Regions from separate parts of the Streptomyces sp. NPDC002853 genome, predicted to be linked through region 2. Evidence: riboswitches for the same ligand, from Rfam matches in the RefSeq annotation. Region 2 holds a riboswitch; each other region holds the start of a gene.

Region 1 (2,258 bases), on a different contig from region 2:
TGACAAGGCCGATGATCACCGCACGGAGACCGTTCATGAGACCCCCCAGAACGCGAAGGTCGCTCACCTTATGGGCATGCACCCGTCCGTGAATAGACGGGTGCATGCCAATTTGAGTCCCGGGAGGTTCCGGCAGTCCTGAGCCCCGGCACGCACTGCGTGCCGGGGCTCAGGACTGCCGAGACCGGGGTTCCCCTAGTAGGGGCCGTTCACGTTGTCGATCGAGCCGTACCGGTCGGCCGCGTAGTTGCAGGCGGCGGTGATGTTGGCGACCGGGTCGTAGCTGTCCAGCGAGGTGCCGGCCACGTGGTAGGCGTCGAAGGTCGGGGCGATGACCTGCAGGAGTCCCTTGGACGGGGTGCCCGCGGCGGCGTTGACGTCCCAGTTGTTGATGGCCAGCGGGTTGCCGGAGGACTCGCGCATGACGTTGCGGTGGATGCCCTCGTAGGTGCCGGGGATGCCGTGCTGGGCCATGACGTCCAGCGACTCCTTGATCCAGCCGTCGAGGTTGTTGGCGTACGTCTTCTTCGCCGGGGCGACGGCGGGCTTGGCGGCGTTCGTGCGCTCGGAGCGGTCCGCCCGCTCGTCGGACGCCTTGGAGGCGGCCGCGTCGTCCGCCGGAGCCTTCTGTCCGACGGTGATCTTGAGGCCGGGGTGGATCAGCTTCGGGTCCCCGCCCAGAACGGTGCGGTTGTCCTCGTACAGCTTCTTCCAGCCGCCGCTGACCGAGTGCTCTCGGGCGATCTTGGCGAGAGAGTCGCCCGCGGCGACGACGTAGGTCTTGGGGGCGGCGGGCTTGGCGGCCGCGGCGGGCTGCGCCGCGCTCGCGGCGGTCGCGCCGATCACCGGGAGGACGAGCACGGCGCCGCCCGTACCCGCCGCGGCGATGCCCCGGCTGAGCGAGCTGGACTTGGGACGGCGGTGCTTACCCTTTGCAGGCATGACGAATTCCTCTCCGTCGCCTACGAGGTGAGCTGTCGGGTTCGGACGGGAGATGTCCGGTCGCACTGTGAATGCGACTTCACCCCGAGCCGTTCCGGAATCCGGATCGGCGGCCTACCTGGTTCCCCCGCTCCTGCCGTGCGTAAGTGATTGGTTACTGGAAGGGTTTCCGGACAGCGGCAGGATTCGGCGTTCCATCCGGATTGACGGTGACGTTAGGCGAGAAAGCCCGGACAGAACAAGGGCGGAATTCGCTCGGAGAATGCGCGAGGCCCATTCTCCGAGTCCGCAGAGCACGGCCCCATTGATCAAATAGCCTCAACTTTGTTTGCGGGAAACGAAAACGCGCTGGGCGGCCCTTGAGGACCTGATCTTCGGGTGTGACACATTCCACTGCGCCGCGATGCCAAGTGGGTGTACAAGTGGCCTTATTCGCAAAACCGGACATAATGCGATGCCCATTTTTCATGTCAAAACGGGCATCCCTTATAGGGGGACCCGGTGGTGACTCCTGGTGTCGGCGTCTGATAAAGGCTCTCAATTCGTGGACACAAAGCGGGGCGGGGGTGGGATATTGGGCGGCGATTCCCACAACGGCCGTGCTCTGGCTGCCCAGTTGGCGAGCGTGGCGCGGTCGACCAGGTGTATGCGCGGCTACCGGATCGTCCCGTTGGCGCCCTACAGGTCGGGCGTGCCCCCGTTGTCGCCCGTGCCGCCTGACTGCCGGGCATCCGTGCGGCGTCAGATTCCGGGTAATTCCGCGGTGTTGACTCCGGGTTATCGCATATTGCCCGTCAGACGGCGCTGAGCGGATGGGCCGCCGTGGCCGAACGCGGGGGCCAGGCGCGTGGGGCGAGAATGCCGAGTACGTACGCCCGGGCCACCAGAGCGGGCCGGGTGGTGGCGTTCAGGAGTTGCCGCAGGCGGCTCAGGTGGTAGTCGACCGTCTGCCGGGACAGCCGCAGCGAGGTGGCGATGTCACTGTTGCTGCTGCCCTCCGCCAGGAGGGAGAGGATGCGGATCTGCGCGGCGGTGAGCGAGGGATGGGCCTCGTGGGCGAGGCTCTGATGCGTGACCACGGCCCAGACGTGCCGGGCGCGGGCGGCGGAATGGCCGACCGTCGTCAGGTGCAGCTGCGCGCGGCGTTGTTGCCCCCGGAAGTCGACGAGCACGGCGGACGTCTCCACCCGTCTCGTGCGGCGGGCTATCAGACCGTTCCATCTGCGGTGCAGCCGATCGAGGTCGGCGGCCGGTGCGGGGGCGAGCAGCTCGTGCGCGCGGCGGCCGACCAGGTCGGGCAGGCCGAGGCGGAAGAG
Region 2 (2,258 bases):
GCGGTCGATCGACGCCTGTTCTGCGACTCTATTGCAGGGCGGCCGAATTTCCGACGGCAGGCTGAAATCCAGGGATACTTTTGGCCAGAGGAGATGCGGGAACGGCGAAAGCCCCGGCTCGACGAGCCGGGGCTTTCGGTGAATCAGTGACGCTCGTGCGTCCGCGTTCGACCGCTGGGATCAGACGTTGACGCCGTGCGAGCGGAGGTACGAGACGGGGTCGATGTCCGTGCCGTAGTCCGCGCCGGTGCGGGCCTCGAAGTGCAGGTGCGGGCCGCTGGAGTTGCCGGTGGAGCCGGAGAGGCCTATCTGCTGGCCCGGAGTGACCGCCTGGCCGACCGTGACGCCGAGGGACGACATGTGGCCGTACTGGGTGTACGTGCCGTCGTTCATCTTGATGACCACGTTGTTGCCGTAGGCGCCGCCCCAGCCGGCCTCGACGACGGTGCCGGAGCCGACCGCGTGGACCGACGTACCGGAGGCCGCGTGGAAGTCCACGCCGGTGTGGCTGCCGGAGGACCACATGGCGCCGCCGGTCTGATAGCCCGTGGAGACGTACGAGCCGGAGATCGGGGAGACGTAGCTGTTGAGGCGCTTGCGCTCGGCCTCGCGAGCGGCACGCTCCTTGGCCTCGCGCTCCTTCTTGGCCTTGGCCTTCGCCTCGGCCTCGGCCTTGCGCTTCGCCTCTTCGGCCTTCTTCTTGGCGGCCTCTTCGGCCTTCTTGGCGGCTGCGGCGTCGTCGGCGGCCTGCTGCTGGGCAGCGGCCTGCGCGTCGATGCTCTCGGCGAGCGAGTCGCCCACGGAGATGGCCTGGGTCAGGCCGGTGTGCTCAAGAGCCGCCGCGTCGTCGGCGGCGAGCGCCGGAGCGGCCAGGCCTCCGATGACACCGGTGGTGGTGAGGGCGGCGACGCCCGCCACGTTCGCGGTCGTACGCGTGAGGCGGCTCGGGCGACGGTGCTTCCCGGTGGCACGGGTGAACGCCATGAAGCGGCTGATCCTTTCCTTCCTTCTCGCCTACCGGGTTAGCTGACGGGTTCGGAGCAGGAAGGTCTCCTACGAGTCCCTCACCTGACGGCAAGGTTCCCGATTCACCCCAAGGGGACATGTGGGTCCCCGGCTCCCCTGGCTCGCGCCGTACGGGGACTCGGCGATGACTGTCCGGTGCCGCGGGTGCGGCGTACTGCATGACGAACAGCCGGGATGACGCTAAGCGGGCCATCTTTCAAACGACAAACGGATCAGAGCTTTTGTAGCGCACGCCACAGGTCAGACACGTAACCTCCATATCAATTCGGACATAAGAGGACCCCAGTGGTAAATCTCAGCCACTGGGGTCCCGATATGTCCTGACTGCCACTCAGCCCGTGACCACACTCACTTCACCGATGCCGAGCGCCCTGACGGGCTCCTCGATCTGCGCGGCGTCACCGACCAGCACCGTCACCAGCCGGTCCACCGGGAAGGCGCTCACGACGGCGGCAGTGGCCTCCACGGTGCCGGTCGCGGCCAACTGGCGGTACAGCTGGGCCTGGAAGTCGTCCGGCAGGTGCTGCTCGACCTGGTCGGCGAGGGTGGCCGCGACGGACGCCGCCATCTCGTACTTGAGCGGGGCCACGCCCACCAGGTTCTGCACGGCGACATCGCGCTCGGCGTCCGTGAGGCCGTCGGCCGCGAGGGTGCGCAGGACCTTCCACAGGTCGTCGAGCGCCGGGCCCGTGGACTCGGTGTCCACGGAGCCGCTGATGGCGAGCATCGCGGCGCCGGTGCCGTCCGGTGCGGAACGCAGGACCTGGGCGAACGACCGTACGCCGTAGGTGTATCCCTTCTCCTCGCGCAGGACGCGGTCGAGGCGCGAGGTGAGGGTGCCTCCGAGGCAGTACGTGCCGAGCACCTGCGCGGGCCACACGCGGTCGTGGCGGTCCGGTCCCACGCGGCCGATGAGCAGCTGCGTCTGGACGGCTCCGGGGCGGTCCACGATGACGACACGCCCGGTGTCGTCCGCGGTCACCGGGGGCACCGGACGCGGCTCGGCGGTGCCGCCCGTCCAGGCCCCGATGGTGTCGGCGAGCACGGCGTCCAGATCGACACCGGTCAGGTCGCCCACGACGACGACGGTCGCCGTGGCGGGACGCACGTGCTTCTCGTAGAAGGCGCGCACCGCCGCCGAGTCGATGGGCGTCACCGTCTCCTCGGTGCCCTGACGGGGGCGCGACATGCGCGAGGTCGCCGGGAAGAGCTGCCGGGAGAGCTCCTTGGCG
Region 3 (2,258 bases), on a different contig from region 2:
GGCGGGGCGCACCACACTGTGGATCGGCATGTAGTAGATCGATTCCACGCGGACGTTCGTGCCCGGCTTCGGGGCGTGGATCATCTTGCCGTCGCCGATGTAGATCCCGACGTGGCTGATGTCGTCGTAGAAGAAGACCAGGTCGCCGGGCTTGGCGTCGGCCGTCTTCACGGTCGTGCCGACCTTCACCTGGTCCCACGTCGTACGCGGCAGGGAGATCCCCGCGGCCTTCCACGCGTCCTGGGTGAGCCCGGAGCAGTCGTAGGAGTCGGGGCCGGTCGCGCCCCACACATACGGCTTGCCGATCTGCGCCTCGGCGAAGTTGATCACCTTCGCGGCCTTCGTCGCGTAGCCACTGTCCGTGTCGCCGGAGCCGGTGCCGGAGCCTGTGCCGGAACCCGAGCCCGAGCCCGTGCCCGAATCCGGGGTCTCCTTCTCCTTCTCGCGCTCCTTGGCCGCGGCCTCTTCCGCGGCCTTGCGCTTGGCCTCCGCCTCGGCCTCCTGCTTGCGCGCCAGCTCGGCAGCCTTGCGCTTGGCCGCTTCTTCCTTCTTCTTCTCGATCGCCGCGAGCCGCGCCTTCTCCTCGGCGGTCAGCTCCGAGAGCATCGTGCGCGCTGCGCCCAGCTTCTTCTGGACGGTCTGCTTGCTCGTCCGCAGATCGTCCCGCGAGTCGCTCAGCGTCTCCAGGCTCTTGGCGGCCTTCGTGCGTTGCTTCGTCGCCGAGGCCTGCTGCGTCTGGTAGTCGTCGACCGCCTTCTTCTGGCGCGCGGTCAGCCGGTCCGACAGGTGGTTCTGGTCGAAGAACCCCTGCGGGTCGTCGGCGAGCATCATCGTGGCGGTCTCGGAGGCGCCGCCGGTGCGGTACTGGGCCGCGGCGAACGTGCCCAGCCGCTGCCGCGCCTCGTTCAGCTTGTCGGTGCGCTTGGCCACATCGTCGAGAAGGGTGTCGACCTTCTTGCGCTGCTTGTCGGTGCGCTCCTTGACCGAGTTGTACTTCTGGGTGGCCACGCCCGCCTGGTGGTAGAGGTCGTCGACCTTCTTCTGCACCTCTTCGAGGCTGGGCTTCTGGGGCGCTGACGGTGCCGCTTGCGCGCTCTGTGACAGGAGAGCCACGGAGGTGAGGGCTGCCGTCGTGATGCCGAGGGCCGGAGCGGTGCGTAGGCCGGCGATGCGGGCCCGCGGCTTGCGGTGCGACGCCAAGGGAGGCGACTCCTTCCGTAGACCGCCTACCGGGTTAGCTGTCGGGTTCGGGCGGGTGGTTCCGGAAGGTTGCCCTACGGTCCCGTACTGCGTACGGGATCGATTCACCCCAAGTTCTTGGTGGGTCCCCGGCTCCGAGGAGATCGAACTCGGCGGAGGCCACCCGTTCCCGGCGGGGTTCGCCGGTGGGAGTACGAGCAGCCCGCGGAGCACGGTAGCCAACTCGTGTGGTCCGTGTGAAGGTTGATGTTCGATATGCCCGATACGTTTTCGTTACTTTACGAAGCTCTTGACGCGGACACGCAGGGTCGTCGCGGAACGTGACGGTCCGCGGGCGGGGTGTATGCGGGCCGGGCGTGTGCGGGTGGACCTGGCCGGAACCCGGGGCGGGTTGTCAGTGGGGCCGCCTAGACTCGGGAGGCGATGAGCAGCCTCTTTGATGACAGCTTCCTGGCGGACCTCAAGCCCTCACGGGCTTCCGATGAGGAGCCCCCGCCGCCGCCCGAGGACAGTGCCCCGGAATCCGTTCCGGATGATCTGTTCGACGGGAAGTTCGACGCGCCCACGCCCCGGGACGCGCACTACCGCGGCGGCGCCCCGCGCCCCGTGATCGACCCGGCGGCCCTGCTCGACGGCCTGAACGAGAACCAGCGCGCGGCCGTCGTGCACGCGGACTCCCCGCTGCTCATCGTCGCGGGCGCGGGCTCCGGCAAGACCCGGGTCCTCACGCACCGCATCGCGTATCTCCTGGCCGAGCGCCACGTGCACCCGGGGCAGATCCTGGCGATCACGTTCACGAACAAGGCCGCGGGCGAGATGAAGGAGCGCGTCGAGCAGCTCGTCGGGCCGCGGGCCAACGCGATGTGGGTGTCGACGTTCCACAGTGCGTGCGTCCGCATCCTGCGCCGCGAGTCCAAGAAGCTCGGCTTCACCTCCTCCTTCTCGATCTACGACGCCGCCGACTCCAAGCGGCTGATGGCGCTGGTCTGCCGTGACCTGGACATCGACCCGAAGAAGTTCCCGCCGAAGTCCTTCAGCGCCAAGATCTCGAACCTGAA

Evidence for each region. A riboswitch is a leader RNA that binds a small molecule or an ion and turns the genes downstream of it on or off. The one in region 2 is predicted to bind cyclic di-AMP.
Region 1: linked by a shared signal. The riboswitch ahead of ACWD02_RS35095 (transglycosylase SLT domain-containing protein) and the one ahead of ACWD02_RS17745 (M23 family metallopeptidase) in region 2 are both predicted to bind cyclic di-AMP.
Region 3: linked by a shared signal. The riboswitch ahead of ACWD02_RS40285 (NlpC/P60 family protein) and the one ahead of ACWD02_RS17745 (M23 family metallopeptidase) in region 2 are both predicted to bind cyclic di-AMP.

What each region holds. Positions count from the first base shown of each region.
Region 1 is NZ_JBSFUS010000014.1:300,094-302,351, reverse strand. Features, by position in the region: gene ACWD02_RS35100 (hypothetical protein) at 1-37, opposite strand, end outside; gene ACWD02_RS35095 (transglycosylase SLT domain-containing protein) at 196-942, opposite strand; cyclic di-AMP (ydaO/yuaA leader) riboswitch at 945-1,101, opposite strand; gene ACWD02_RS35090 (PAS domain S-box protein) at 1,737-2,258, opposite strand, start outside.
Region 2 is NZ_JBSFUS010000006.1:119,594-121,851, reverse strand. Features, by position in the region: gene ACWD02_RS17745 (M23 family metallopeptidase) at 181-984, opposite strand; cyclic di-AMP (ydaO/yuaA leader) riboswitch at 997-1,160, opposite strand; gene ACWD02_RS17740 (M16 family metallopeptidase) at 1,358-2,258, opposite strand, start outside.
Region 3 is NZ_JBSFUS010000021.1:66,183-68,440, forward strand. Features, by position in the region: gene ACWD02_RS40285 (NlpC/P60 family protein) at 1-1,200, opposite strand, end outside; cyclic di-AMP (ydaO/yuaA leader) riboswitch at 1,209-1,365, opposite strand; gene pcrA (DNA helicase PcrA) at 1,624-2,258, shown strand, end outside.